Regions from separate parts of the Buttiauxella sp. AC038 genome, predicted to be linked through region 1. Evidence: predicted binding sites of a transcription regulator. Region 1 holds the regulator's gene; each other region holds the start of a gene.
The links. The regulator CRP, encoded in region 1, controls carbon source genes, mostly activating them, when cyclic AMP is high. The targets are predictions, from matches to a motif close to ATGTGANNNNNNTCACAT.
Positions count from the first base shown of each region.

Region 1 (7,821 bases):
AGGCTGGTTAGGCGTGGTAATGCATTTCCGTGGTTGCAGTGGTGTACCTAATCGCATGAAGCGTATCTACCACTCCGGTGAAACGGAAGATGGAAGTTACTTCCTTAACTGGCTCAGTACCCGTTATGGCAAAGTGCCAACGGCGGCGGTCGGTTTTTCTCTCGGCGGCAACATGCTCGCCTGCCTGATGGCAAAACAAGGTGCCGATTGTACGCTTCAGGCCGGTGTAGTGGTTTCAGCCCCTCTGATGCTTGAACATTGCAGCGCACATATCGAAAAAGGCTTCTCACGCGTTTATCAGCACTATCTTTTAAATCTGCTGAAGAAGAATGCCGCACGTAAGTTAAGAAGCTATCCGGGCACACTCCCGGTAGATATGCGTCAGCTTAAAGGAATGCGTCGTCTGCGCGAGTTTGACGATTTGATTACCTCAAAAATTCACGGCTTTGCTGACGCTATCGATTATTACCGCCAGTGCAGCGCTATGCCGCTGCTGCCACAAATCAAAACGCCGACGCTCATCATCCACGCAAAAGATGACCCGTTTATGGATCACCATGTGATCCCCGATAAAGCTATCTTACCTGCCAATATCGAGTATCAACTCACGCGATACGGTGGGCATGTTGGGTTTGTGGGTGGCACGTTACGGCGCCCTGAAATGTGGCTTGAGCAACGTATCCCGCAGTGGCTGTCTCAATTTTTGGACCAGTAATATGATGATTCCCTGGCAAGATCTGCCTCCCGAAACGCTTGATAATCTGATTGAATCCTTTGTATTACGCGAAGGCACCGATTATGGTGAACAAGAGCGTTCACTGGAGCAGAAAGTGGCCGATGTTAAGCGCCAGCTGCAAAGTGGTGAGGCTGTGCTGGTATGGTCGGAACTCCATGAAACGGTAAATATTATGGCTCGCGGGCAGTTTCGCGGCTAAGCGTTTAACTTCTATACTGCATAATAAAACCACCCTCACCCAGCTATCTCCCTGAGGGTGAGGACCAGCCCTTACTTACACACACTTGCTATCACCCATGGAGTTGTTGCCTTATGTCAGCCAAACATCCGGTTATTGCCGTAACAGGTTCCAGCGGCGCGGGAACGACAACAACCAGCCTTGCCTTCCGTAAAATCTTCCAGCAACTCAATTTACGTGCAGCGGAAGTCGAAGGTGACAGTTTCCATCGTTTCACTCGTCCTGAAATGGATATGGCTATTCGTAAAGCACGCGACCTGGGGCGCCATATCAGCTATTTCGGCCCGGAAGCCAATGACTTTGGTTTGCTTGAACAGACGTTCATTGAGTACGGCAGAACCGGGCAGGGTAAGTCACGCAAGTATCTACATACTTACGATGAAGCCGTACCCTGGAACCAAATCCCCGGAACCTTCACGCCATGGCAACCATTGCCAGAACCCACTGATGTTTTGTTTTATGAAGGTTTGCACGGCGGTGTAGTTACGCCACAGCACGATGTGGCTAAGGCCGTCGATTTGCTGGTTGGTGTAGTACCGATTGTGAACCTGGAGTGGATACAAAAGTTAGTGCGCGATACCAGCGAGCGCGGGCATTCCCGAGAAGCGGTAATGGATTCTGTGGTTCGTTCTATGGACGACTATATCAATTACATCACACCGCAATTCTCCCGCACCCATATCAACTTCCAGCGCGTTCCAACTGTTGATACGTCTAACCCATTTGCGGCTCGCGGCATCCCTTCTCTGGATGAAAGTTTTGTGGTGATTCATTTTCGCGGGCTGGATGACATCGACTTCCCGTATTTGCTTGCCATGCTGCAAGGGTCGTTTATTTCCCACATCAATACTTTGGTGGTGCCGGGCGGCAAAATGGGTCTGGCAATGGAATTAATTATGACGCCGCTCGTTAAGCGACTGGCGGAAGGGCGAAACATTAATCAGGGCGGCTAATCACCGCCCTGTTTTACACACTAAGCATCAATCACTTCATAGCTATGAGTAACGTTGACCGCTTTTTCAAGCATCAGTGCTACAGAGCAGTATTTCTCAGCAGAGAGGTCTACTGCGCGGGAAACTGCAGCATCTTTTAGCTCTTTGCCTGTCACGATGAAATGCAGATTGATGTGCGTAAACAAACGCGGAGCCTCTTCACGGCGCTCAGAGGTCAATTTCACTTCGCAGTCGGTCACGGCGTAGCGGCCTTTTTGCAAAATAGAAACTACGTCAATTGCACTGCAACCGCCAACGGACATCAGCACCATTTCCATTGGGCTTGGTGCTTTATCACCAGAATTGCCATCCATAAGGATCTGGTGCCCTGAAGCGGACTCGCCCAGGAAGGTAAACCCTTCAACCCATTTCACTCGTGCCTGCATGCTGCTTACTCCTGTAGAAAAATTACCTTTCAGAGTACGCAGATTCAGCAAATCTGGCAACGGAAGGCGACATGCGTCAAGCTGAAACGAGACAACAGGAGACACTTGCCAAAAGCTATGCTAAAACAATCCAGATGCTACATCGATACATTGACGTAATGCATGTATGCAGAGGACATCACTAATTACAGGCAGCAAGAATGACTTGCATGCCATCTCCCCAAGGTGGGGAATATTCTAATTACTTGCAACGCCAGACAGGATGTTTAGCGTCCTGTCGTTGGTAGCCAGTTATAAAACAGAGGATAACCGCGCATGGTGCTTGGCAAACCGCAAACAGACCCGACTCTCGAATGGTTCTTGTCCCATTGCCACATTCATAAGTATCCATCGAAGAGCACACTCATTCACCAAGGTGAGAAAGCAGAGACGCTGTATTACATCGTCAAGGGCTCTGTGGCTGTTCTGATTAAAGATGAAGAGGGCAAGGAAATGATCCTCTCCTATCTAAATCAGGGCGATTTCATTGGTGAGTTAGGGCTGTTCGAAGAAGGTCAGGAACGTAGTGCCTGGGTTCGTGCTAAAAGTGCCTGTGAAGTGGCTGAAATTTCTTATAAAAAATTCCGCCAGCTGATCCAGGTCAACCCAGATATTCTGATGCGCCTGTCTTCACAAATGGCTAGCCGTCTGCAAGTTACATCTGAGAAAGTGGGTAATCTGGCATTCCTGGATGTGACTGGTCGTATCGCGCAGACGCTGCTGAACCTGGCTAAACAACCTGATGCAATGACCCACCCAGACGGTATGCAGATTAAAATTACCCGTCAGGAAATCGGTCAGATCGTGGGTTGCTCTCGCGAAACTGTTGGTCGTATCTTGAAAATGCTGGAAGATCAAAATCTGATCTCCGCTCACGGTAAAACGATCGTCGTATACGGCACTCGTTAATCTCCGTCTAAAAAATGGCGTGTTGCTTCATAACACGCCTTTTTTGTCTCTACACTTCCCTCACTTGCTCTAAATAATTCATGTTGCAGGTAGGCGGTAAGCTCAGGAATCCCCAGGAGCTTACTAAAGTAAGTGACTGGTGTGACTGAGTACAACCAACAACCCTGCAACTTGAAGTATGACGAGCAAATGTGGCGACGGCTGATCTACCATCCTGAAGTTAACTACGCACTGCGGCAAACGCTGGTGCTGTGCCTTCCGGTGGCAGTAGGTTTGCTCGTCGGCGATCTCCAGTCTGGCCTGCTTTTCTCGTTAGTTCCTGCCTGTTGCAATATTGCGGGCCTTGATACTCCACATAAGCGCTTCTTCAAACGTCTGATTGTTGGCGGCAGCCTTTTTGCCATCAGCAGTCTGATCATGCAGCTTTTATTACTTTATACCTCCGTACCGTTGCCGGTGATATTGGTCGTGATGGCGCTCTTGCTTGGGGTCACGGCAGAAATCAGTTCCTTGCACGCTCGTCTGCTTCCCGCATCACTCATTGCTGCCATATTTACACTCAGCATGGCCGGAAATATGCCGATTTGGAAACCGATGGTGCTGTATGTCTCCGGTACGATTTGGTACGGCGTATTTAACTGGTTTTGGTTCTGGATGTGGCGCGAGCAGCCGCTGCGGGAATCATTGAGCCTGCTCTATCGGCAGTTGGCAGATTACTGTGAAGCAAAATACGGCATGCTGACTCAACATACCGATCCGGAAAAAGCGCTCCCTCCTCTGCTGGCTCGTCAGCAAAAAGCGGTGGATCTCATTACCCAATGCTACCAACAGCTTCATATGCTGGCGGCAAACCAGCAAAACGGCTACAAGCGTTTGCTACGTGCATTCCAGGTAGCACTGGATTTGCAAGAGCACATCTCGGTAAGCCTTCACCAACCAGCTGAAGTTCAGAAGCTCGTCGAGCAAAGCCATGCAGAAGCGGTTATTAGATGGAATGCTCAGACCATCGCGGCGCGCTTACGCGTACTGGCTGACGACATTCTTTACCATCGTTATCCACAGCGTTTTACGATGGAAAAACAGATCGACGCCCTTGAGAAAATCGCCCGTCAGAATCCAGATAACCCGGTTGGGCAATTTTGCCATTACCACTTCAGCCGTATCGCTCGCGTGCTACGCACCCAACGCCCGCTGTATGTCCGTGATTTAATGGAAGACCGGCAACGCCGTTTGCCACTGTGGGCGGCATTGAAAAGTTATTTATCGTTGAAGTCAGCGGCGCTTCGCAACGCAGCAAGATTGGGTGTGATGCTCACGATAGCCAGTCTGTTGGGTGCATTTTTACATCTGCCCAAGCCCTACTGGATTTTAATGACGGTAATGTTCGTGACGCAAAACGGCTACGGTGCCACACGAGTTCGTATTCTCCACCGTTCGGCGGGCACCATTGCAGGCCTTGCCATTGCAGGTATTGCGCTTCACTTCCACTTCCCGAAAAGCATTGCTCTGGGCGCGATGCTGGTCATTACGCTGGTGAGCTATCTGTTTATTCGCAAAAGCTACGGCTGGGCGACGATAGGCTTTACGGTGACCGCCGTTTATACCCTGCAATTGATAACATTAAGTGCCGAGCAGTATATCGTCCCTCGCCTGATAGATACGTTGCTAGGCTGCTTGATAGCCTTTGGCGGCATGGTGTGGCTGTGGCCACAATGGCAGAGTGGCTTGTTACGCCAGAACGCCCACGATGCGTTGGAAAGGGATCAAAATGCAATTCGCCTGATTCTCAGTAATGACCCCGAACCAACGCCGCTCGCTTATGAACGTATGAAGGTCAACCAGGCACATAACGCCCTGTTTAACTCCCTGAACCAGGCGATGCAGGAACCTGGGTTTAATTCGCATTATCTGGCGGATATGAAACTGTGGGTGACGCACAGTCAGTTTATTGTCGAGCATATTAACGCAATGACGACTTTGGCTCGCGAACACAATATGTTGACGCCAGATCTTGCCCAGCGCTATTTGCAGTCATGTGAAATTGCGCTGCAACGATGCCAACAGCGGCTTCAGTATGATGGGCCTGGGGAAACCAATGATGCGAATATTCTGGACCCGCTAGAAGGGCTTCCAAACGGGCCATTAAGTACGATGGAACAGCATTTGCAGAGGATACTGGGCCATCTCAGCACCATGCATACCATATCTTCGGTTGCATGGCGTCAACGGCCACATCACGGAATCTGGCTGAGCCGCCTGCGGCGCTCAGATTGATGATTATCCGTTAACGATCTTCGCAACGGCTTTGGCAAAGCGCGCCATACCGTCAGCGATATCGGCACTTTCCACAATCAACGCCGGGGCAAAACGCATCACATCTGGCCCGGCGTTCAAAACCATCACGCCTTCCTGTGCTGCCGCATACAAAAATTCACGCGCGCGCCCTTTGTATTGTGGCTTTAGCTCGGCACCAATCAATAAACCCATGCCGCGAATATCGCTGAACACGTCGAACTGCTCGTCGATTTGTTGCAAATGCTTGACGAATTGCTGGCGTTTTTCCGTGACGCCATTCAGCACTTCAGGCGTGTTGATGATATCAAACGCCGCGCCCGCGACTGCGCAGGCCAGAGGATTGCCGCCGTAGGTTGAACCGTGTGTACCGACATGAAACGCCGAAGCAATTTCCTGAGTCGTCAGCATCACGCTGACCGGGAAGCCACCGCCAAGAGCCTTCGCGCTGGTCAAAATATCTGGCGTCACACCGTAATGCATATAGGCGAACAACTCGCCGATGCGCCCCATACCACACTGCACTTCATCAAATACCAATAAGGCTTTGTGCTCATCACAAAGGTCACGCAAGCCTTGCAAGAACTCTGGCGTTGCCGCCGTAACGCCACCCTCACCCTGAATCGGTTCGACCACGACCGCGCAGGTATGGTCGTCCATCACGGCTTTTACCGCATGCAAATCATTAAATGGCACATGAATGATGTCAGCTGGTTTCGGGCCAAAACCATCGGAATACTTCGGTTGCCCACCCACTGAAACAGTAAACAGAGAACGACCATGGAAGGCGTTATGGAAAGCGATAATCTTTGTTTTATACGGGCTATGGCGGGTCGAAGCGTAGTAGCGAGCCAATTTAAAGGCTGTTTCATTCGCTTCGGTGCCAGAGTTCATAAACAGCACGCGTTCAGCAAAAGTGGCGTCAATCAGCTTGCGGCCAAGTCGTAGAGCGGGCTCATTGGTGAAAACATTACTGGTATGCCATAGCGTTTCACCCTGGCTTTTTAGCGCTTCAACTAAAGCTGGATGGCAGTGACCTAGCGCAGTAACAGCAATCCCACCTGCGAAATCCACATATTCTTTCCCTTGTTGATCCCATACGCGGCTACCTTTGCCTTTTACTGGGATAAACTCTGCCGGTGCATAAATCGGCAAAATAACTTCATCGAAAGTTGCGCGGGTAATTGCTGATTGTTCAGTTGCCATTTATTGCCCATCCCCTTTTTACGCATAAAAACGCATGAAAGATATTATGAAAATATAATCATGAAATATGCATAAAAAATCATTACCTGGCAATATAAAATCAACGATTAAGGAAATTGGCTAACAGCTGGTGCCCCTGCTCGCTGAGAATGCTTTCCGGGTGAAACTGCACACCTTCCAGGTCAAACTCACGATGGCGAATACCCATAATTTCTTGTTTATCAGTCCATGCTGTGACTTCAAAGCACGCAGGCAACGTGGCAGGAGCGATAACCAAAGAGTGATAACGCGTGACGGTGAGAGGGTTGTTCAGGCCATTGAAGACGCCAGAATTCTTATGCGTAATGGCTGATGTTTTGCCATGCATCACTTTTTCAGCGCGAACAATCTTCGCACCAAACGCCTGAGCAATCGCCTGGTGACCAAGACAGACACCGAGAATCGGTAACTGCCCGGCAAAATGAGTAATCGCCGCAAGTGAAATCCCGGCTTCGGTGGGGGTGCAAGGGCCAGGAGAGATGACCAGTTTTTCTGGTGCCAGGGCACTGATATCAGAAAGAGTCAGCTCATCGTTACGTTTCACCACCACTTCTGCGCCTAATTCACAAAAGTATTGATAAAGGTTCCAGGTAAATGAGTCGTAATTGTCGATAAGCAGTAGCATCGCGGCTCCAGGGTAAAAAAGAACCGCGCTATTCTATTCGCTTTCGCGCGCTTCACTCACGACTTTAGTGAAAATCTCCGTAAGCGGTGCCAGATCGCCCAACGCTCCCGCCTGATTCGCCGTTGCCCATCCTTCAGGCGACACGTCTTTCCAATCGAGGATGTAACCGGCATGAATCGCTAACTGCTCGAAGAACACGCGCTGCGCCCTACCACTGCCAACAAAAAACGGATGAAGTACGTTAATTTCACAATAGTAATGCGACAGGCGCTGAACGAACTCAGTTCTGGAAAGACCGACCAGATAATGCTCGTCCTCCATTTCTTGCATCAGATCGTTGCCTTCATTTTCGATGTACT
Region 1 is NZ_CEEDCQ010000001.1:402,140-409,960, reverse strand. It holds gene AC0IXI_RS01890 (hydrolase) at 1-715, shown strand, start outside; gene AC0IXI_RS01885 (YheU family protein) at 717-935, shown strand; gene AC0IXI_RS01880 (phosphoribulokinase) at 1,049-1,927, shown strand; gene AC0IXI_RS01875 (OsmC family protein) at 1,948-2,352, opposite strand; gene crp (cAMP-activated global transcriptional regulator CRP) at 2,668-3,300, shown strand; gene AC0IXI_RS01865 (YccS/YhfK family putative transporter) at 3,490-5,574, shown strand; gene argD (bifunctional acetylornithine/succinyldiaminopimelate transaminase) at 5,578-6,798, opposite strand; gene pabA (aminodeoxychorismate synthase component 2) at 6,899-7,462, opposite strand; gene AC0IXI_RS01850 (putative adenosine monophosphate-protein transferase Fic) at 7,496-7,821, opposite strand, start outside.

Region 2 (7,821 bases), 4.3 Mb from region 1:
GTTAAAGAACCACTGCGCGACCGCGTTCTGGGCCGTGTAACGGCTGAAGATGTGATCAAGCCGGGTACTGCAGACATCCTGGTAACTCGTAACACGCTGATCGATGAGCAGTGGTGTGACGTGTTAGAACTTAACTCTGTTGATAGCGTGAAAGTACGTTCTGTTGTTGGTTGTGAAACCGACTTCGGCGTGTGTGCACACTGCTATGGTCGCGACCTGGCTCGTGGTCACATCATCAACAAAGGTGAAGCTATCGGGGTTATCGCGGCACAGTCCATCGGTGAACCAGGTACTCAGCTGACGATGCGTACGTTCCACATCGGTGGTGCGGCATCTCGTTCGGCTGCTGAATCCAGCATTCAGGTTAAGAACAAAGGTAGCATCAAGCTCAGCAACGCTAAGTCGGTTGTGAACTCCGCCGGGAAACTGGTCGTCACTTCTCGTAACACCGAGCTGAAACTGATTGATGAATTCGGTCGTACTAAAGAGAGCTATAAAGTTCCTTACGGTGCGGTAATGGGTAAAGGTGATGGCGAGCAGATTGCAGCGGGCGAAACCGTAGCAAACTGGGATCCGCACACCATGCCAGTCGTCTCTGAAGTAAGTGGTTTCATCCGCTTTACTGACATGGTCGACGGCCAGACCATTACTCGTCAAACTGACGAACTGACAGGTCTGTCATCTCTGGTTGTTCTGGATTCTGCAGAACGTACCGCGGGTGGTAAAGATCTGCGTCCAGCACTGAAAATTGTTGATGCTCAAGGTAACGACGTTCTGATCCCTGGTACAGATATGCCAGCTCAGTACTTCCTGCCAGGTAAAGCGATTGTTCAGCTGGAAGATGGTACTCAGATTCACTCTGGTGACGCGCTGGCGCGTATTCCTCAGGAATCAAGTGGTACCAAGGACATCACCGGTGGTCTGCCACGCGTTGCTGACCTGTTCGAAGCGCGTCGTCCGAAAGAGCCAGCTATCCTTGCTGAAATCAGCGGGATCATCTCGTTCGGTAAAGAAACCAAAGGCAAACGCCGTCTGGTTATCTCTCCACTCGACGGCAGCGATGCTTACGAAGAGATGATTCCTAAGTGGCGTCAGCTGAACGTGTTCGAAGGCGAAGTTGTAGAACGCGGTGACGTTGTTTCCGATGGTCCAGAATCTCCGCACGACATTCTGCGTCTGCGTGGCGTGTATGCTGTGACTCGTTACATCACCAACGAAGTGCAGGACGTTTACCGTCTGCAAGGCGTTAAGATTAACGATAAACACATCGAAGTCATCGTGCGTCAGATGTTGCGTAAAGCAACCATCGTTAACGCTGGTAGCTCTGACTTCCTGGAAGGTGAGCAGGCTGAATACTCTCGCGTCAAGATCGCTAACCGCGAACTGGAAGCGAACGGCAAGATTAACGTGTCCTTCTCACGTGATCTGCTGGGTATCACCAAAGCCTCTCTGGCAACCGAGTCCTTCATCTCCGCGGCATCGTTCCAGGAGACAACTCGTGTGCTTACCGAAGCAGCTGTTGCGGGTAAACGTGACGAACTGCGCGGCCTGAAAGAGAACGTTATCGTCGGTCGTTTGATCCCAGCTGGTACCGGTTATGCGTACCACCAGGATCGTATGCGCCGTCGTGCAGCGGGCGAAGCGCCAGTTGTACCTCAGGTCACCGCAGCGGATGCAACTGCCAGCCTGGCAGAATTGCTGAACGCAGGTAATCTGGGCGGTAACGATAACGATTAATCGTTAGAGACGCCAAAAACAAAAACCGCTCGAAAGAGCGGTTTTTTTATGCCTGAAATCTGAAGCGTTAAAACTGAAAGAAATAAAAATCAGTTAGCTAGCGGCAGGCGGCGATACAGTTCAATCATGTCTTCTGCTAAATCCTGAATCACCATCGCGTTCATCAGGTGGTCCTGGGAGTGTACGGTAATCAAGTTAACCGGCAGTTTGCCAGTGCCTTCATCTAACCCGATAAGTTGGGTCTGAATTTTATGCGCATGTTTCACAAACTCACGAGACTCTTCCATCGCTTGTTGAGCTGCTACGAAATCACCTTTACGGGCCATTTGCAGAGCTGTCAGTGCCTGGCTGCGCGCGCTACCGGCATTAACCAACAATTCCATGATAATCGTTTCTAAATCTTCCACGTCTTATGACTCCATCATTTTCAAAGCTTTCTCGAGCACAACATCGCCTTTCATCATGCCGTAATCCATCATGTCGATAACAGCAACCGTTTTACCCATCGGCTCTGCAATCGCCTGTAGCTTAGCGTGTTCGTATTTAACCTGTGGACCCAGCAGCACGATATCGGCGGTGTCGATATTGTCTTTAAATTCTGCAACCGGCACTGCCTTGATTGAGACTTCAATACCTTTCTTCTGAGCGGCGTCCTTCATACGTTGGACCAAAATGCTAGTCGACATACCCGCTGCACAACACAAAACGATATTCTTCATAGATCTGCTCTCAGTGTCCGTTGGATACACAGATAATTATCCGTGACGCCCCGGTACAACAACCGCTTTGCAGTGATTGTGTGTGAGGTGTCACAAAAGAAACTTAGATGGACTGAAACCGGTTACATTTTGCGTTTCCCTGATCGCTTGCGATTGTGGAGCTGCTCACAAATCCCGCTTAATCCTGGCAAACCTCATTGTGCTTCATTGACAGAAAACCCTGAACTACATAGTCTTTAATTAAGTGGTATATACCACCAACATCAGAACCAGCACAGTGAGCCACAACATGCAAAATTTCACTGCTTTTATGGAAAGAAAAATATTGCCCCTGGCAATGAAGATTGAAGGGAATGATTATCTCTCGGCTATTAAAGATGGCTTCATTCGGATTATGCCATTTCTCATTATTGGCTCTTTCTTTTTACTGATAGCCAATTTGCCAATCCCTGGCTATAACGAATTTATTACTCGTATTTTTGGTGAGAAATTTATTGGGCAGTTAAATTATGTCCTGGATGCAACCTATTCTGTAATGGCATTACTTGTGGTCTTGAGTACCAGCATTAGCCTGGCAAAACGTTGGCAACTTAATGAAATATCCTGTGCGCTTATTTCTCTCGTCAGTTTTTTGATTGTCACACCTTATAAACTTCCGCAAGAAAATGGTGGGGTAATCAGCGATGTCATTCCAACCTTCGCGCTGGGTGCTCAGGGTTTATTCCTTTCACTGATTGTGACGGTAACAGCAGTGCGCTTGTATCGTTTCCTCAACCACCCGCGTTTGACAATTTCTATGCCATCGAGTGTTCCTCCTGCGGTGGCAAATAGTTTTAGCTCATTAATTCCATCATTTCTTATCGTCGTGGCATTTTGGCTGATTCGCTTATTATTCGAAGTGACTCCGTTTGGCACAGCGCAAGAGATGATTTTTAAGGTGCTGCAAGCGCCGATGATGCAGTTGGGCAATACCTTGCCATCACAAATGGTGGCGGAGTTTTTTGTCAGTTTCTTCTGGTTCTTTGGTTTGCATGGTGATTCTATTGTGACCGCTATTATGGGCCCAATCTGGCGCTCATTAACGCTTGAAAATATGCAAGCCATGAAGCAAGGCTTGCCACCAGTCAACATCATTACTCAACAGTTCCGCGATGTGTTTTTAATTTGTGGTGGTACAGGATTTACCCTCGCAATGTTACTGGTGATGTTGTTTCGGGCTAAAAGCAAGCGCATGCGTGAAATAGCGAAACTCGCTTCGCCGGCCGCCATTTTTAATATCAACGAGCCGATAATATTCGGTGTGCCTATTGCCCTAAACCCGCTGCTATTTATCCCCTTTATCATCGTTCCGGTTGTGCTATGCGTAATAACCTATAGCGCGATGGCTTTTGGCTGGTTGCCACTGACATCCGGTCTGGAAATACCCTGGACTACGCCTATTTTTATTAGCGGTTTTTTAATTTGCGGCTGGAAAGGCATGCTCTTTCAGGTAATTAACCTCGTAGTCGCAATGACAATTTATTACCCATTCGTTATGACGCTGGATAAGCAATATCTGCGAGAAGAAAACGAACAGGAAGAAAGTATCGTCAATCAGGATGAAATAGTCCTGGAGTATAAAGAAGGATTGCGTAATGAATAAAAAATTAAAGATAGTGACTATCGGTGGCGGTAGCTCTTATACGCCAGAGATTATCGAAGGTTTTATCCAACGCTATGCCGAAATGCCAATTAGTGAAATCTGGCTGGTGGATGTCGAAGCCGGTCGTGAAAAACTGGAGATCGTCGGAAATCTGGCAAAACGTATGGTCGAGGCGGCTGGCATTGACTGCCAGGTTCATCTCACGCTCGACAGACGCGAAGCGCTGAAAGATGCCGACTTCGTCACAACCCAACTGCGGGTGGGGCAATTAGACGCGCGTATTAAAGACGAACGTATTCCCTTGTCACACGGGCTAATTGGCCAGGAGACAAACGGTGCGGGCGGGTTGGCTAAAGCACTACGTACCATTCCTGTGATTCTGGATATCTGCCGCGACATGGAAGAGCAGTGTCCGGATGCGTGGCTGATTAACTTCACCAATCCGAGTGGTATCGTCACCGAAGCAGTTATCAAACACAGCAAAATTAAATGCGTCGGGCTATGTAATTTATCCCAGTCAATGCAGCGTATGGTGGCAGAAATTCTCGGTGTGGATAAATCTCGCTTCTTGCTGCAACTCGTTGGCTTGAACCATTTCCTGTATGGCACCCACGTCTATATGGATGGTAAAGATGTCATGCCAGACGTGCTGAAAAATCTCAAATATGACAGCGAACACAAACCGAAAAATATCCCGGATATTCCATGGCTTCAGGAACAAATCCAACATCTTGGCGTGATCCCATGCCCTTATCACCAGTATTACTACGCCACCAGTGATGTGCTGGAAAAGCAGCTTCAGGAATTTGAAGAACATGGAACGCGTGGCGAAGTGGTGCAAGCGGTCGAGCATGAGTTATTTGAGCTTTACAGAAACCCGCAGTTGCATGAAAAACCAAAACAGCTCGAGCAGCGCGGTGGGGCGTATTACTCCGAAGCGGCCTGCGAGCTAATCAGCGCAATCTATAACGACAAAAATCTACTGATGACGGTCAACGTGCGTAACAACGGCGCGATTCGTTCACTGCCGGATAACGTCGCCATTGAAACGACTTGTGTTATTGGGCGTTACGGTGCGATTCCGCTTAATAACGATCCGTTGCCTGCCACAGTTTCAGGTTTAGTTTCTCTGATGAAAGCCTGGGAAGAAATGGCGGTGGAAGCAGCGGTAACGGGTGACTACGGCGCAGCTTTGCAAGCGCTAACCCTTAATCCACTGGTTCCTTCGGGCAAAGTTGCAAAAGTGGTGCTTGATGAATTACTCGAAGCACACCGCGAATATCTGCCGCAATTCTTTAAGGGATAAGGTTTTTACGGCTGCGCATTCTAAAGAGGTCGCCGCGGTTGTAACTCCAGGAGTAGTTAAACACCGTGCCGTCCTCAAGCCAGGTGCTCTCTTTGATGTGCAACATGGGTGAATTAACGGGGATATCGAGCAGGGCTGCCATCACATCGTCAAACAGGCTCGCTCCTACCATGGAGTCTGTGCCACCGATTTTTTGTTGGCACTTCTGTTCGATAAAGGCGTACAGCGAGTGGTTTTGCAGCACGTCGTCGTCAATGGCATCGACAATCGCTAACGGAATGTAGCTGTCCTCGACCAAAACTGGAGTGCCGTCGAACAGGCGAACGCGGCGGATAGCATGAACAGGTTCGTTTTCAGGCACGCCAAACTGGTTGGCAAGGTATTCACCGGCAGGTTGCTGCACATGGTAAATCAGGCGGCTGGTGATGGCGACTTTGCCACTGAGTTCTTTCGTTACGCCCAGCGCACTGCTTTCTCCATTCGGGTTGAGCAAATACACCGGTGGTGCAAAGGCGCGATTTACGTAGGTACCTTTGCCGACCACTTTTTTAACCAGGCCTTCTTGTTCCATATGGGCAATGGCTTTTTGCACCGTCGCACGCGTGACCTGGTAAGTTTCCGCCAGCTCGCGTTCAGAAGGGATCAGGGAGCCAACCGGGTATTTTTGGTTCTGAATATCGCGTTTAAGGGTATCGCGAATAAGGATGTATACCGGTTTCATGGTTCCCCCGATAGGGTTGTTAATGAATTGGAATAGCGCGGAAGTCGGCATGCTAAAGCACTTCTTCGGCGTGGCGCAAGTTTCATAACAGGTGGAAAATAAACATGTTAAATCATAATGAAGCTTACTGGCAGCAAAAGGGAGCCAGTTTGACCGTAGAAGCCATCGTGGCTCAGCCCCGTTTGTGGCAAGAAGGACTTGAACGTGTCAAAGCACATGAAGCTGAGATTCAGGCATTCTGGCGCAAAAGTGATACCGACACGCGAATCCTGATTACAGGGGCGGGTTCCTCGCTGTTGGCGGCACAGGCGAGTGTGAACTGGTTGCGTAGTATCGTACCAAATCAAATTGAAGTGGTACCGGCAACCGATCTGGTGCTGATGCCTGAAAGCCTGCACAACAATACCGTATTAGTGTCGGTGAGTAGCTCGGGTAACACGCCGGAAACAGTGAAAGTTGTGGAGCGAGCACTCGCCGCTAACCCGAAATTGCGGCATCTCAGTGTCACTAACAACGCCAGCAGCCGCCTTGCTCAACTTGCACAGCAGCATTGCGAAGGGCTGTTTATCCCGGTACCAGAAGGTACTTCTAACGGCAGTTTTGCGGCGACCTCCGAGTTCACCATTCCCCTTTGGTATTTGATGTTGCTGGTGGCTCCTGCTGGCTGGTCTGAAGCCGAAAAAGTGCTGCCAGTTTTGCAGCGCGGCATGAACCATTTTCTCAACCACTATGCTGCTGATATCGAAAAGTGGGCGGCAGAGTCTCGCAACAATGTGGTAGTCGTCGGTTCTCTGTCGCTAAAAGCCGTAGCCTGTGAAACCAGCCTCAAACTGCTGGAAATGGGTAACGGAAAGGTGATGACGGCCTGGCATTCAATGCTGGAATTCCGCCATGGGCCAAAGCTCATTATCAATCGTGATGCCACGCTTATCGGTTATCTTGCCGCACGCGCCGAAATCAACCGCTATGACAGTGACATGATGGCGGAACTGACCCGTGAGCGAAGCGCCACAGCGCAAATTATTGCCATCGGCCATGATGCGTTACCGGCAGGCGTTAAACCGGGAGATCGTTATTTTCATTTTGCCGCACCAGAGCTGGCGGATTACCACGAATCCTGGACGACATTACTCTATGTTGCCTTTGCGCAATTGACCGGGCTTTACAGTGCCATTGCGTTGGGCGTGACTCCAGATATGCCTTCCCGAGACGGTAAAGTTGCAAAAGTCGCGAAAGTGACCGTTTATTAATTGAAAGACGGGGCGGCAACGAAAAGGAAAAGTTGCCGCTATTTAAACGTGCAAAGCTACGGCGAGTTTCTTCCCAGAAAACTATCCCAATCTTTCCACACAGGTTGTAAGCCTGAGCGTGTTAATGCCTCAGCCACTTCCACCGGAGTGCGCCCGTCGTGCGGCGCAAACTGCTCAAGCTCAGGGTGATTATCGGCGTACCCTCCGGGCTGAGTTTTGGAAAACGCACTCACATTATTGATGGCGAGTGGGATCATATGATCCCGGAACCACGGTGATTCACGCGTAGAAAGCGAAAGCTCGACATCGGGCGCAAGCAGGCGAAATGCGCATATCACCTGCACTAACTGGCTTTCAGTCATGACCGACGCCGGTTCTACGCCACCCGTACAGGGTCGTAAACGCGGAAACGAAATCGAATAACGACTTTGCCAGTATTGTTGCTG
Region 2 is NZ_CEEDCQ010000001.1:4,716,170-4,723,990, reverse strand. It holds gene rpoC (DNA-directed RNA polymerase subunit beta') at 1-1,737, shown strand, start outside; gene AC0IXI_RS22320 (PTS lactose/cellobiose transporter subunit IIA) at 1,827-2,144, opposite strand; gene AC0IXI_RS22315 (PTS sugar transporter subunit IIB) at 2,148-2,456, opposite strand; gene AC0IXI_RS22310 (PTS sugar transporter subunit IIC) at 2,746-4,098, shown strand; gene AC0IXI_RS22305 (6-phospho-beta-glucosidase) at 4,091-5,404, shown strand; gene AC0IXI_RS22300 (GntR family transcriptional regulator) at 5,394-6,125, opposite strand; gene AC0IXI_RS22295 (SIS domain-containing protein) at 6,230-7,375, shown strand; gene thiH (2-iminoacetate synthase ThiH) at 7,432-7,821, opposite strand, start outside.
Region 2: a site for CRP is predicted at 2,610-2,627, ahead of AC0IXI_RS22310 (PTS sugar transporter subunit IIC). Genes of this name have one in related genera too.

Region 3 (7,821 bases), 260 kb from region 1:
CGAGGCTTTTCACCCCGGCACCTTGTCCGTCGTGGTTCATCCAGAAGTAGTCGTTGATGCCTTGTTGTGGGCGCTGATGGAAGTCACGACCCGCCCAGAAATAGGCATTTGGTTGTGCTTCAAAAAGATTTGTGACTCCCGCGTAGGCTTTTTTCAGGTTAACTTCATCACCCCAGTGGTCAATCATCACGCCGATGTCCCAGATGGCTCCGTTATCGGCTTTTATGATTTTGGTGAGCTGGAATTCGCCGCCATTGCCTTCGTTACCTAAACGACCAATTGCGGAGGAGCCGTTATAGGAACCGTCAACGCCAATGTATTTTTGATCGCCTGCCTGGAAATGCGCACCGTAACGCGCATAACCGGTAAATTTAAGCCCCAACGGAACAGCCTTATCTGGCGTAGTGGGAACTTGCGGCGTAACCAGGGTATCGGTTCTATTGAGTCGTGCCGCTTCTATTTTCGCATCACGGTCGGCCAGTGCTTTGTCGACTGCTTTCGCCACTATTTGATCGATCTGTTCTTGAGTCATTGGTTCTTGTGCGAGTACAGAAATTGGGCAAAGCGCGGCGATGACCGCCATTGTTAATGGAAGCTGTTTAATTAATTTCATTATAATCTCAATTTAGTAATTTATTTTTCAGACAATAAATATCCTGCTCTGGATTAATAGAGGTGACTCTATGGCCAAAGCATATTTATATTTTTATACTTTCATCGGATTGGACTTAATTAAAATTATTTACGTAATTATTTCTCCGTGCCAGAGGTTAAATAGTTTTTGTTTTTACGTAATACTTAGCGTTGATAAAGATGAATGATTTCGTTCGAAAGTTCGCGTGCCAGCATGGATGTCATTAAATGGTCTTGCGCGTGCACCATAATTAATGTCATGGGTTGCTTAGCTTCACCGGCATCTTGTTCAATCAATTTAGTTTGCATCTTATGGGCTTCACGGGCGTAACCATCAGCTTCATGTAATAGCAGTTTGGCTTCTTCAATATTTCCCTGTCGCGCAGAATGCAGTGCCTCAAAACACAGGCTGCGTGATTGCCCGGCATTCATAATAATTTCCATGACGGCTTCTTCTAGTTCGATCATCATTTTTCCCAGATTTATTAGACGGCGATTATTAATTGCTGATAGCCGTTTCTGTCAAAGGTGAACGCGCTTCGTTTTCCACGGATGTTTTCTGCAATGAACGCTCATAAGCACGCAGGAATGGCAGATAAATCAAGGTGGAAACGACCATGCAAATCAAGCACATCACCACCGGGCTAAAGGCCCAGTTTGTTGCCCATGAAGCGCCAATCGGAGCGGGTGTCGTCCACGGCGTCAGGGAAACGACTTGCGCCAGCCAACCCAGTTTTGTGGCGGTATAAGCCAGAACGGCGTTGACCATCGGTACGCAAACAAAAGGAATGAATAACAACGGGTTCATGATAATGGGCGCACCGAACAGAATCGGTTCGTTGATATTAAAGAAGCTTGGCACGATGCCCATTTTACCAATGGTGCGTAAGTGCGTGGCTTTACTGCGCAGTAATAAGAACGCCAATGGCAGAGTGGAGCCGACGCCGCCAATCAATAAATAGTGGTCCCAGAAACCTTGCAGGTAAATGTGTGGTAATGCAGCACCAGCGGCAAGCGCAGTCTGGTTTGCAGCAAGGTTTGTCATCCAGAATGGACTCATGATGCCGGTAACAATCAGCGAGCCATGAATACCTGAGAACCAGAAAATCTGGCACAACAACACAGACAACAAAATAGCGGGCAGGGAATCCGATGCGGAAACCAGCGGTTCCAGTAGGTGCATAATCGCTTGCGGCATAATCATGCCCGTTTGCGCTTCGATGAATAAATTCAGCGGGTGCAGCGTGCCAATAATCACGACCACCGGGATCAGAATTTCAAATGAACGCGCAACGCCTGTTGGCACTTCTTTTGGCAGACGAATCGTGACTTTGTGCTCTTTAAGCCAGGCGTAAATACGCGTGGAGTAAATCGACGTAATCAGCGCGGTGAAAATACCCTGGCCTGAAAGGTACTGAGTCGAGATTTTGCCATCAGCGTATGGTGCAGCAACCAGCAAAAACGCCATAAAGGCCAGCAAACCGGACATCACCGGGTCGAGATTAAACTGCCGCCCCAGACTTGCGCCAATCCCGACAGAGATGAAGAACGTCATCACGCCCATACTTAGGTTAAACGGCAACATCAGTTGTTCACGGTAAGTCTGTGAAAAATCCAGCCATGCGCGGGCAAAGCCAAGGGTGGTATCGGCCGAGAAAGGCGGGAATATAAACACCAGCATAAAGGAGCCGATGATCATAAACGGCAGGGCCGCGGTGAACCCATCACGAATGGCGATAACGTACTTTTGTTGCCCCAGACGACCCGCCAGCGGGGTGATAGATTGCTCAATCACCGTCACCATAGATTGATATAGCGAACTCATATGAACACCCTTTTAGTGAGCCGCTTCGATAAGCGACAGAGCATAATCCAACACCTTATCGCCACGTTGCATGCCGTAATCCATCATATCGATGGCTTGAACGGGAATGCCGTGAGAGGCGGTCTTTTCTGAAAGCGTACTTAACATATATTTCACTTGTGGCCCGAGCAGCACCACCTGGTAGCGCGGAAACTGCACGTCAAATTCAGCGACACCGTAAGCCTCTATTTCAACAGGCATTCCCCGCTCTTCCGCTACACTCAGCATCTTTCTGACCAGCAGGCTGGTGGACATTCCGGCAGAACAACACAACATGATCTTGACCATTAACATTCATCCTCAAAATGTAAATAAAGTATTGCGGAAATGATTTGATACTTTATGGAAACCGTTTTCCATCCGCAGCCGACCGATCTGTGATACTCGTCAACATCCAGCGTTTATAGGCTTTACTTATTGGATCGTCATCACAAAATTATCTGGTTGAGGTGCGGTTTGGACATCATGCGGAAAATCGGTTTCCATAGAAAACCGAAACGACTATACTTAAAACTGGTTAGAATGTGAGCCAGGGCTGTATTTAGGATGACAGGCATAAGCCAGAGCCTGATAAAGGAAAATGATGTCTACAATCAATGATGTATCGCGTTTGGCTGGGGTGTCTAAAGCCACAGTATCTCGGGTATTGAGTGGATCTCGTGGGGTGAAAGAAGCAAGCCGTCTGGCTGTGCTTAAAGCGGTGGAAGAGTTGCATTACCGGCCGAATGTTATCGCGCAATCCTTACTTAGCCAGTCAACGGGCTGTATTGGCGTGATTTGTGCGCAGGACAATATTAACCAGACCACGGGTTACCTGTACGCGCTGGAGAAACACCTTAGCCAGCATCAAAAACACCTGTTGCTGCGTTTTGCCAATAGCAAAACCGAGGTGTTGCACGCGCTTGATGAGCTGACCTGCGGCCTGTGCGATGACGTGCTGGTTATCGGTGCCCGTTTCCCGCTCAATATCAGCCATGAGAATGTCATTCTGGTGGATTGTGTGGATGTCGACTCCAGCAACAGCATTCAGTTTGATCACGCATTTGCTGCGGAAACTGCCTGTAATTATCTGATTAAACAGGGGAGAAGGCAGATTGCCGTGATTAACCCTGACTCATGCGGTTCCGTTGACCAAATCCTGCTGGGTTACAAACGTGCGCTGGAAAACAATTTCCTGCCGTTTAACCGTAACCTGATTTTTATGGACTCAACCTCTTCTTCGGTTGCGCTGCAAGTGCTGCTCAATAACAGCACCACGCTGAATTTCAATGCGTTACTGGTGGCCGACGAGCAAGAAGCGCAGCGCATTATTCCGCAGTTGCAGGCGTTTAATAAATCCGTGCCGAAAGACATTATGGTGTTTAGCCTCGCCGGGTCACTGCATTTGCCAGGCATTCCGACTATTCCGGCCATTGAGTATTCCATGGATGCGATGGCGGCAAGAATTGTTGCGTGGCTGACCGAGAAAACCAAAAGTGCACTGGGTTCGAACGTGCTGCGTGGGGATCTGATTATTCCTGACATGGCCGGTAGAAAGTAAACTTTCTACAAAGACCAGAAACTAAAAATCCCGGCATCTAACGATGCCGGGATTTTTGAATATTCTCTTAGACAAACAGTGGATTAATGCGTCGCTTCACCAATCAGAGCGCCACCGCCGGCACCAACTGCGGCACCTTTTAGCACGCTGTTGCCGGTTGCCGCTGCACCAACCCCCCACTGCGGCACCAATTGCACCACCAGTTCGAGCGGCCTTACCTGTTTTTCCGTGTTTAAACATGGCTCCGGTACCACCACCGATAACTGCACCACCTACCGTACTTTTCACGTCTTTGCCTGTTGCTGCACCAATTGCAGCACCGGCTAATGCACCGCCAGATGTTTTATCAATAGCAAATACATTGCCTGAAAACGCGAAGGTTAAAAGTAACAAGCCTGGGATATATTTTTTCAAAAAAAGAGTTCTCCTGGACATAAAGATACGCAATGTTATGTGCCTAACAAATATTCTATTCTGAATAGATAACGATCTGTTTAATATTTAATATCGCGAGCTTCTTCACGGCCATTCTGTTTATTCTGACGTTTGTCCTGGCGGCAATCATGATTGCTTTTATCATCACTTGTAACGCATTCACGCTTCTCGTGGCGAGAGTCCTCACGAGTATCCTGGCGAGTGTCGCGCGCTTCGCGTCGTTGCTGGCCTTGTTGAGTGGCATTGGCATTGCTGATAGAAAAAGTCGACAGCAGAATTACACCAGCCAGAACACCCAATAGTATCGATGATTTATTATTCATGAGGTAAATCCTAGGGGGTAAAAAATGTGCGAAATGAATATCTCAATTCAAACGGTCATAAGATTTATAGTATAGTTCTGCCAGTTACGTCTAAATGTAAGCAAATAAATTAAATTATATTTTTATTTGCACTTCCTTTAATTTCATCTCATATATATATGAAAATTAATGAGTTAGCGTTTTTGATTATTAGAGCTTTATTTCTTTTCTTTGCTGCAAATTCTTTCATCTTTCATTATTTTTTGAATGATCACGCAAAGAAAAAGCCCCCGCATGGCGGAGGCTTCAACTGAAATACTGGCGGGACTGTCTACCCGTTTTTATGCTTCTGGCATCGCAGAAGAGTGGTGGGTAGAGATTTTCCACTCTTTACCATCCCACGCGTAAGTGAAGGTATAACGTGCTGAGACTTTGGATTTATCAGCGAAGGTGAAGGTGTAAGTCCCGGCATCTACCGCTTTATTACAACCCAGTCGCACAGTACGGCTGTCAATTTTGCCAAACGGCTTCTTCTCTAAGAAGTGCTCGAAATAATCAACTCGCTCGGCATCAGTCAGGCGGACTTTATTGGAAACAGTCGGCAGCAATACGGCATCGCTCAGATAATTATTTGCTACTTTTTTAGCATCGCCGGTTTGCAGGGAATCGTTCCATTTATCAAACAACCCTTCGATCTGCGCTTTGTCCACTTTGACGCAGTCAGGCGCTGTGGTAGCCATTGCAGAGCCTGAAACAAGAAGCAGTGAACCGACAATACCGAGTACCTTTTTCATTATTATCCCTTTGTTTATGCTGTGTTTTTCTTGTTAACCAAACTACCAATAACAATGTGGGTATACAATATGATTTATGTATAGTTACATTTCATTACTATAACCTACGTAAATCATTCAAAGGGTGGCAAAAACAAGCGTTCCGATGGCTTGAAACCGCAATGAATCAACTTTTAACTGAATAGTGTTCCTGGAAAAAACACATAAAAAAACTGACCTGTTACAGTCAGTTTTTTTAGATTCGATGACTTCGAGATTAGTTATCTCATGGTAACGAATTCTTCAGATCCGGTTGGGTGAATTGCCACGGTGTTATCAAAGTCTTTCTTGGTTGCGCCCATTTTCAGTGCCACCGCAAAGCCTTGCAGCATTTCATCCATGCCATAACCAATGCCGTGAATACCGACAATCTTCTCATCCGGGCCGGCGCACACCAGTTTCATGCGGCATGGCTGGCGGTGCGAAGTCACTGCGGTGTACATCGCAGTGAAAGATGATTTATACACTTTCACGTTATCGTCGCCGTACTGCTCACGCGCTTGTGGCTCGGTTAAACCGACCGTGCCGATTGGCGGGTGGCTGAATACCACGGTTGGCACGTTGCTGTAATCCAGATGTTCGTCAGGCTTGTTGTTAAACAGGCGTTCAGACAGGCGACGACCCGCTGCAACTGCGACAGGTGTCAGTTCTACAGCACCGGTGTTATCGCCCACGGCATAAATGCCCGGCACGCTGGTGTTCTGGAATTTATCGACTTCAATGTAGCCTTTGGCATTGGTTTTCACACCGGTTGCCGCCAGGTTGAAGTTGTCGGTTTCTGGCTGCCGGCCAATCGCCCAAATCAGGCAATCCACCGTTTCAGAGCGGCCATCTTCCAGTTGCAGCGTCAGACTGCCATCGGCATTTTTAACCACCGCTTTCGGCACCGCTTGCGTGTGCAGCGTTGGGCCTTCGGTGTTAATCACTTCCAACAGGGTTTCCACAATCAGTGGGTCGAAAGTACGCAGCGGCGCATGCTGGCGCACGAACAGATGGGTTTCTGAACCCAGCGCGTTAACCACGCCTGCGATTTCAACCGCGATGTAACCTGCACCCACAACCGCTATGCGTTTTGGCAAAGCAGGCAGTGCGAAGAAGCCATCAGAATCAATACCATATTCAGCGCCTGGAATTGACGGGCGGCTTGGGCGGCCACCGGTGGCAATCAGGATGTGGTCTGCGGTGATGGTTTCGCCATTCACTTCAACCGTGTGCGCATCGACAAACTTGGCAAAGCCACGAATGACGTCAACGTTGTTTTTACCCAGCACATTGTCATAAGAGGTGTGGATACGGTCGATATACGCGGTACGGCTGGCAATCAGTTTGTCCCAGTCGAACTTATTCACTGTGGTGTCAAAACCGTAATCCGGGCCGTAGTTGTGGATAGCTTCTGCGATTTGCGCGGCATGCCACATCACTTTTTTCGGTACGCAACCCACGTTAACGCAGGTGCCGCCTAACTCTTTCGCTTCAATCAGCGCGCACTTCTTCCCATACATCGCAGCACGGTTAATGGAGGCAATACCGCCGCTGCCGCCGCCAATGGCGAGGTAGTCATAATGTTTGGTCATAATGTTTCCCTAATGAGTCGAAAAAATATGCGCGATTGTAGCGCGCCGAGAAATTTTAGAGCAAAGGTTCCACCGATGTCTCTGATAGCTATTACTCAGGCACAACCCAGTTCAGCGTAGTCGAACCGTTGCCTGATGGAACCAGTGTTTTATGCAGCCACGGCAGTACATTAGCCATTTGCTGTTCCAGCTTCCACGGTGGGTTGATAACAATCATGCCAGAAGCAGTCATACCACGGCGGTCACTGTCCGGAAGTACCGCCAGCTCAATTTGTAAAATACGGCGAATGCCGGTTTCTTCCAGCTCGCGCAGCATACGTTTGATCTGCTGGCGCATAACTACCGGATACCAAAGCGCATACGTGCCTGTTGCAAAACGTTTGTAGCCATCGTTGATACCAGTAACTACAGCCTGGTAGTCGGTTTTAATTTCATACGGCGGGTCGATAAGAATCAGACCTCGACGGGAAACCGGCGGCAGTTTTGATTTCAGTTGGGTATAACCGTCAGCGCGTTCAACGCGTGCGCGGTTGTCTTTCTGGAATTCAGAGCGCAGCAGTGGGAAATCAGACGGGTGCAATTCGGTCAGTTGCAGGCTGTCTTGCTCGCGCAGAAGGTGGCGTGCAATCAGCGGAGAGCC
Region 3 is NZ_CEEDCQ010000001.1:144,362-152,182, forward strand. It holds gene AC0IXI_RS00660 (carbohydrate porin) at 1-613, opposite strand, end outside; gene AC0IXI_RS00665 (PTS lactose/cellobiose transporter subunit IIA) at 799-1,101, opposite strand; gene AC0IXI_RS00670 (PTS sugar transporter subunit IIC) at 1,133-2,458, opposite strand; gene AC0IXI_RS00675 (PTS sugar transporter subunit IIB) at 2,471-2,785, opposite strand; gene AC0IXI_RS00680 (LacI family DNA-binding transcriptional regulator) at 3,081-4,037, shown strand; partial or broken gene AC0IXI_RS00685 (glycine zipper family protein) at 4,121-4,451, opposite strand; gene AC0IXI_RS00690 (hypothetical protein) at 4,532-4,795, opposite strand; gene AC0IXI_RS00695 (SgcJ/EcaC family oxidoreductase) at 5,116-5,568, opposite strand; gene gorA (glutathione-disulfide reductase) at 5,829-7,181, opposite strand; gene AC0IXI_RS00705 (23S rRNA (adenine(2030)-N(6))-methyltransferase RlmJ) at 7,273-7,821, opposite strand, start outside.
Region 3: a site for CRP is predicted at 2,914-2,931, ahead of AC0IXI_RS00675 (PTS sugar transporter subunit IIB). Genes of this name have one in related genera too.

Region 4 (7,821 bases), 3.8 Mb from region 1:
AAACTGGGATTCAGGATGGTCAGACAGCAGTTCGACCAGCGGATCGCTTAAACTTTGCCAAAGACTGTTCTGGACAAAAGTACCGCCGCCCTGACGACGAAGCAGGAGTCCTTTCGCTTCGAGACGCTGAATGGCCTCGCGTAGTGAAGGACGAGATACGTCGAATTGTTTTGCCAATTCGCGCTCTGGTGGGAGTTTTTCGCCGGGACGCAAGGTTCCCTCGAGGATGAGAAACTCCAACTGCTGCTCAATCACATCGGATAGTTTTGGTTGGCGGATTTTGCTGTAGGCCATTTTTTCCCTGTCTCTGCCATTAACCCTATACCCGTCATACTTCAAGTTGTTGGTGCCTTAGCTGCTCTCGTTCACCCGAATCACTTACTTAGGTAAGCTCACCGGGACTCTCTCGTTTGCCGCCGTCCCACAACTCGAATTATTTGGGGTATATCCCCTTCAGACTTCAAATCATCTGGGGCTAGTCAATTGGTATGACCAATTTCACATTCTTGACGCTAAAGTAACAAAGTATTCACCTTCTGTCCATATTGGTTTTGATTGAAATCATTAAACCAGGCACATTTTAACAACATTACAGAAATGACGTTTCAAAGCTGTAACCTTGCACAAATGTCACATTTACTCACACACAGACGTATTTAACGTTTACGAAACAGCAAAAAGTGCCTTTTCTTGCAATTTGAACCGATTCATCACTTTAAAATATGAATATTAATTCAACGAATTCGCTTAACGTGGAGAAATAACAGGCGGAATAAATAATTCGGGCGGGAGAACAACTGGTTTTTTTTATTCAACTATTCACGGCAGTAATAGAAAGCAGGTGCAAACACTGGCACTTACCACTATTCTTTGCGCTGCGGTAGTCCAATGCGCAAAATACTGGAATTCAAAACCGTAAAATAAAGACTACACATTACGGAATTACAAACTTACAGAGGCGCGGCCAGCGCCCTGAAAATGACCACACGAGGTTAAATGATGGAACAAGGCGACACGCTGAAACGCGGCCTTAAAAACCGCCATATCCAGCTCATCGCGCTAGGTGGAGCTATTGGGACAGGCCTGTTTCTGGGCAGTGCGTCTGTCATCCAATCCGCCGGGCCGGGGATTATTCTTGGTTATGCGATTGCAGGCTTTATTGCCTTCTTGATCATGCGCCAGTTAGGTGAAATGGTCGTTGAGGAGCCGGTAGCTGGCTCATTTAGCCATTTTGCTTACAAATACTGGGGCGGATTCGCAGGTTTTGCTTCTGGCTGGAACTACTGGGTACTGTATGTACTCGTTGCCATGGCAGAACTTACTGCAGTTGGTAAATACATTCAGTTCTGGTACCCGGAGATCCCAACCTGGGCATCTGCCGCGGTCTTCTTCGTCGTCATCAATGCCGTCAACCTCACTAATGTAAAAGTATTTGGTGAGATGGAGTTTTGGTTCGCGATTATCAAAGTCATCGCGGTTGTCGCTATGATCGTATTTGGCGCATGGTTGCTGTTTAGTGACCACGCAGGCCCACAGGCGACAGTGCGCAACTTATGGGAACAAGGTGGATTCCTGCCACACGGTTGGACCGGACTTGTGATGATGATGGCGATTATCATGTTCTCGTTCGGCGGTCTGGAGCTGGTTGGGATTACTGCTGCGGAAGCAGATAACCCGCAGGTTAGCATTCCGAAAGCAACCAACCAGGTTATCTACCGTATTCTGATTTTCTATGTGGGTTCCCTGGCAGTGCTGTTGTCTCTGATGCCATGGACTCGCGTTACCGCAGACACCAGCCCGTTTGTCCTTATCTTCCATGAACTGGGCGATACCTTTGTTGCAAACGCACTTAACGTTGTTGTTCTGACCGCCGCACTGTCTGTTTATAACAGCTGTGTTTACTGCAATAGCCGTATGCTGTTTGGCCTGGCTCAACAAGGCAACGCACCGAAAGCACTGCAGAAAGTTGATAAACGTGGCGTTCCAGTGAATACCATTTTGGTATCTGCTCTGTTCACCGCTCTGTGTGTACTGATCAACTACCTGGCACCAGCGGAAGCCTTTGGCCTGCTGATGGCTCTGGTGGTGTCTGCACTGGTCATCAACTGGGCGATGATTAGCCTGGCGCATATGAAGTTCCGCCGTGCTAAACAACAACAGGGCGTGAAAACGCGTTTCCCAGCCCTGTTCTATCCATTGGGTAACTACGTCTGCCTGCTGTTTATGGCGGCAGTATTGGTGATTATGGCGATAACTCCAGGCATGGCTATCTCCGTATGGCTGATTCCAGTATGGGTAGTCGTTCTCGGTATCGGTTACTTCATCAAACAGAAGAACTTGAAGAGCGTTAAAGCTTAAGCGATTCTTCTTTAAATAAGCGCCCCGGCGAGCTTTGGCTCACCGGGGCGCTTTGTTATCTGCTTCACATATTCTTAACAATGACAGTATTGTCCATCTCTGTGGCGGATTACAGACACGCAAATTTCCTCCAATAGCTCAATACTCTTGTCCATATTCTGGTCAGGAGCATTTTCTATGGAAAGCAGCACATTATCTGTGAAAGAAAAGATTGGCTACGGAATGGGGGACGCCGGATGTAACATTATCTTTGGTGCCATTATGTTGTTTGTTAATTATTTTTATACGGATATTTTTGGCCTCGCCCCGGCATTAGTGGGTGTTATGCTGCTTTCAATCAGGGTGATTGATGCAGTAACGGACCCAATAATGGGTGCCATCGCTGACAGAACACAGAGTCGCTGGGGACGTTTTCGTCCATGGATTTTATGGATGGCAGCGCCATTTGCCTTCTTCAGTTACCTGATGTTCACCACGCCTGATTGGGCTTATAGCAGCAAAGTTATCTATGCCTTTGTTACCTATTTCCTGCTCTCTTTAACCTATACCGCAATTAATATTCCTTACTGCTCACTTGGCAGTGTGATTACCAACGATCCGAAAGAACGCGTGGCCTGCCAGGCTTATCGCTTTGTTATGGTTGGTATTGCAACGCTCATTCTTTCGCTTTCTCTGCTGCCGATGGTTGACTGGTTTGGTGGCGGCGACAAAGCCAAAGGTTATCAAATGGCGATGGGCGTTCTTGCGGTACTGGGCATGTGTATGTTCCTGTTCTGCTTCACGACCGTCAGAGAGCGTGTTCGTCCGGCAGTGCCTAGCAATGACGATCTCAAAGCTGACCTGAAAGATGTCTGGAAAAACGACCAGTGGGTGCGCATTCTTCTGCTGACACTGTGCAACGTCTGCCCGGGTTTCATCCGTATGGCGGCAACCATGTACTACGTCACTTGGGTGATGGGCCAAAGCACCAGCTTCGCGACATTATTCATTAGCCTCGGCGTAGTCGGCATGATGGGTGGCAGCATGTTAGCTAAAGTGCTGACTGACCGTATCTGTAAACTCAAAGTGTTCTTCTGGACCAACATCGTGCTGGCCATTTTCTCCAGTGGTTTCTACTTCCTCGACCCGCACGCCACGACACTGATTGTTGTGATGTATTTCCTGCTGAACATTCTTCATCAGATCCCTTCCCCACTGCACTGGTCACTGATGGCCGACGTAGACGACTACGGCGAGTGGAAAACAGGCAAACGCATCACCGGCATCAGCTTCTCCGGTAACTTGTTCTTCCTGAAGCTGGGGCTGGCGATTGCAGGCGCAATGGTTGGCTTCCTGCTTTCCTGGTACGGCTATGATGCCGGTGCCAAGCAGCAAAGCCCTGAGTCAATTAACGGTATTGTGATGCTGTTTACCATCATCCCAGGCGTTGGCTACCTGATTACCGCAGGCGTTGTGCGCTTGTTGAAAGTTGACCGTGAATTAATGCAGCGCATTCAGGCAGACCTTGAAAAGCGCCGCATCAACTATCGCGAACTGAATGAATATCACGACAGCAAACCTGTTGAAGCCAAACTGTAAGGAAAGCCCTATGAATCAGGAGCAATGGCCTAATCCATTTATTGAGCAGCGCGCCGATCCGTTTATTTTGCTGCATGAAGATTACTACTACTTTATTGCGTCAGTACCAGAGTACGACAGGCTGGAGATCCGCTGCGTACGCACAATAAGCGAGCTGCCAGATGCACAACCTACCGTGGTATGGCGCAAACCCAATCGTGGCCCAATGAGCGAACTTATCTGGGCACCAGAGCTGCATCATATCGACGGTAAGTGGTACATCTATTTCGCCGCCACCCACACGCAGGAACTGGATCAGTTAAATATGTTCCAGCACCGCATGTTTGCGCTGGAATGTGCGGATGCAGACCCGCTCACCGGGAGATGGGTTGAAAAAGGCCAGGTAAAAACGCAGTTCGACAGCTTCTGTCTTGATGCCACAACCTTTAAACATCAGGGCAAGCAATGGTATTTATGGGCGCAGAAAGATCCTGATATTGCAGGTAACTCCAATATTTATCTTGCCGAGCTGGAAACACCCTGGGCCATCAAAGGCACGCCGTTGATGTTAAGCAAGCCGGAGCTGGACTGGGAATGCAGAGGTTTTCTGGTTAACGAAGGTCCAGCGGTTGTGGTTCATGGCGATAAGCTGTTTGTCAGCTATTCCGCCAGCGCCACCGATGAAAACTACTGCATCGGCTTGTTGTGGATCGACCTGAATGCCGACCCAACTAACCCTGCTAATTGGCATAAATCGCCACAGCCAGTGTTTGCCACCAGCTACGAGAACAAGCAGTTTGGGCCGGGCCACAACAGTTTTACCAAAACTAAAGACGGGAAAGATGTGCTGGTGTATCACGCGCGAAACTACACGGAAATTGAGGGCGATCCTCTGTATGACCCGAATCGCCACACACGCCTGAAAACACTCGAATGGGATAAAAACGGTATGCCGGTGTTCGGCATACCGCCTGCAGATAATCGTTAGAATTCCCAATGCCCTTCACTTTGAAGGGCATTTTTTTGTTTAAACAATTCTATTGTAGGTCGGATTAGCTTAGCGATATCAGTAATTAAGCCAATGAAAAAAATGTTGAGTGGTGCTAATCCTTATCCACCTTACAAAAACTCTTCAGTGGCCTTTATGCGCAATCTGGTGTTTTTTGGTTTTAAAAAGGTGATAGCTGTCAGACCAATTTATTCTTGTTATGTGACAACTTTCTCAATCGGCAAAAAACATAACTCCTGGAGCAAATATCACAATAGCGTAATAAACCATCAGTCCATAGAGTGAGTAAATAACACACTCAATGCCTGGAGAAATAAAATGAGTACAGCAAGGAAACTCTCCGTTGCGGAAAAAATTGGCTTCGGTATGGGCGATGCCGCATGCGGAATAGTTTATTCCTCAGTCACCATGTTTTTAACGTATTTCTATACTGATATTTACGGACTATCCGCTGCCGCAGTGGGAATAATGTTTCTGGTTACCCGCGTTCTTGATGCAATTACCGACCCACTTACCGGATTGGTTGCCGATAGGGTACACACGCGCTGGGGGCATTTCCGACCATGGTTAATTTGGTTTGCAATTCCTTATGCGGTGCTGGCGGTATTAACCTTCAGTACACCGGATTTTGGTGAATCAGGAAAGCTGCTTTACGCTTATATTACCTATACATTATTAATGCTTTGCTACACATTTATTAACATTCCGTATTGCGCACTGGGTGGCGTGATTACCACCGATGAAAAAGATCGTTTATCTGCCCAATCTTATCGCTTCACTATTTCGTCACTCGCCGGATTAGTTGTTTCTGTCGCAACATTATTTTTAGTTGACTGGCTGGGTAAAGAAAATAAACAATTCGGCTTTCAGGCAACCATGGCGATTATGGGAACACTCGCCGTCATCATGCTATTTTTCTGCTTCTTTAGCACCTCTGAACGTGTTCGCCCAAAAGTCGAAACTAACAGTAGTATGATGGATGACCTGCGAATTTTACTGGCGAATGACCAGTGGCGTATCGTGGCAGTGATCACCTTTTTCTCAAGTATGGCAGGCGTAATGCGCAGTGCAGCAACATTGTACTACGCTACTTACTTGATGCTCGGCGGCATCGAAAGTGCTGCTGGAACCGCGATGAAATCCGCATTTGTTTCCACAAGTGTGGTTGGCACCATTATCGGCAGCATCGCCGCAGGCTATTTGGCACAACGCTATCGTGCTGTATCATTATTTAAAAATATTAACTTATTGCTGGTTGTTATCGGTGTGGTGATGTTCTTTGTTCCACCAACCTGGCTTGCTGTTGTATTCCCACTTTATTTCCTCGTCGGCTTCTTCCACCAAATGTATCAACCTTTCAAATGGAATATGATGGCTAACGCGGCAGATTACGGCGAATGGAAATTTGGTCGCCGAATTACAGGGCTATCGTTCTCCGGAAACCTATTTGCATTAAAAATGGGCATGGCCGTTGCTGGGGCATTTGTCGGTTTCTCACTTGGATGGTTCGGTTATCAGGCGGGTAATCCAACGCAAACAACGCTTGCTACCAATGGCATTATTGGTTTATTAACCATCGGCCCGTCTATTTCCTATCTGGTACTCTACTGGTTAAGCCGTTTCTATATTCTTGATGACAAAATGATGAACCAAATTCAGCGCGATCTCGCTCATCGTGAACAAGTTGAAGAAATTAACACCCCAGCAGTTACACCAGCTTTAATTTCCAAAGGTGCTAATAATCATGGTTAATATCACAAATCGCCCTGGATATTACAAAAACCCAATTATCCATGCAGATTATTCAGATCCAGATATTGTGCGCAAAGGCGATGATTTTTATATGGTTTCATCGAGCTTTAACCATTTTCCCGCGCTGCCCATTCTGCATTCGAAAGACTTAGTAAACTGGAAAATCATCAACCACGTATTCTCTCACTTTGATAACAATACTTACGACACCATGCAGCCGGGAAAAGGTGTCTGGGCACCGTCGGTTCGCTATCACGATGGAAAGTTCTGGGTATTTTTCAGCACGCCAGATGAAGGCATTTTCATGTCGTTTACGGAAGATCCTTATGGAGAATGGAGCGCGCCACACTGCGTGAAAGCCGCAAAAGGCTGGATTGACCCCTGCCCGCTTTGGGATGAAGACGGGCGAGCCTGGCTGGTTCATGCTTTTGCCCACAGTCGTAGCGGCAGAAAACATCAGTTGCAGTTACTTGAGATGTCGCCGGATGGCCGTTCGATCCTGAACGAAGGGCGAGTTATTTACGACGGAGCGCTGGATCAGCCGACGATCGAAGGGCCAAAGTTCTACAAATGCAACGGCTGGTATTACATCTTCGCGCCTGCTGGAGGGGTTGAAACCGGCTGGCAATCAGTATTGCGCGCCAAAAATCTGCAAGGCCCATGGGAAGCCAGAGTGGTTTTACAACAAGGAGAAACTCAGATTAACGGCCCGCATCAGGGCGGTTTTGTTGAACTCGATAACGGCGAATGTTTGTTTGTGCATTTCCAGGATGCCGACCTTTATGGACGTATTGTGCATCTACAACCCATGCGCTGGCTGGAAAATGGTTGGCCGATCATTGGCGAAAACCAAACGGCTGAAGGAATTGGACAGCCCGTAACTGAACATCGCCTCCCTTCAATCGCAAAAGATCCGCAGGGTAATGAAACGCCGCAAACCAGCGATAGCTTTGCCGAAGGCCGCCCAGGTTTACAGTGGCAATGGCAGGCTCATCCCCAGCAAAAATGGCTACAATCCGCCACAAATACGCTGGCACTAACCTGCCAGATAATGCCGGAATACCAGGGCGAGCAGGCGTTGTACGCTCAACCAAATCTGCTATTGCAAAAATTTCCTGCACGTGAGTTCAGCGCAACCACCAGAC
Region 4 is NZ_CEEDCQ010000001.1:4,158,803-4,166,623, forward strand. It holds gene pdhR (pyruvate dehydrogenase complex transcriptional repressor PdhR) at 1-294, opposite strand, end outside; gene aroP (aromatic amino acid transporter AroP) at 997-2,358, shown strand; gene AC0IXI_RS19720 (glycoside-pentoside-hexuronide (GPH):cation symporter) at 2,536-3,936, shown strand; gene AC0IXI_RS19725 (glycoside hydrolase family 43 protein) at 3,947-4,903, shown strand; gene AC0IXI_RS19730 (glycoside-pentoside-hexuronide (GPH):cation symporter) at 5,243-6,676, shown strand; gene AC0IXI_RS19735 (glycoside hydrolase family 43 protein) at 6,669-7,821, shown strand, end outside.
Region 4: a site for CRP is predicted at 5,124-5,141, ahead of AC0IXI_RS19730 (glycoside-pentoside-hexuronide (GPH):cation symporter). Genes of this name have one in related genera too.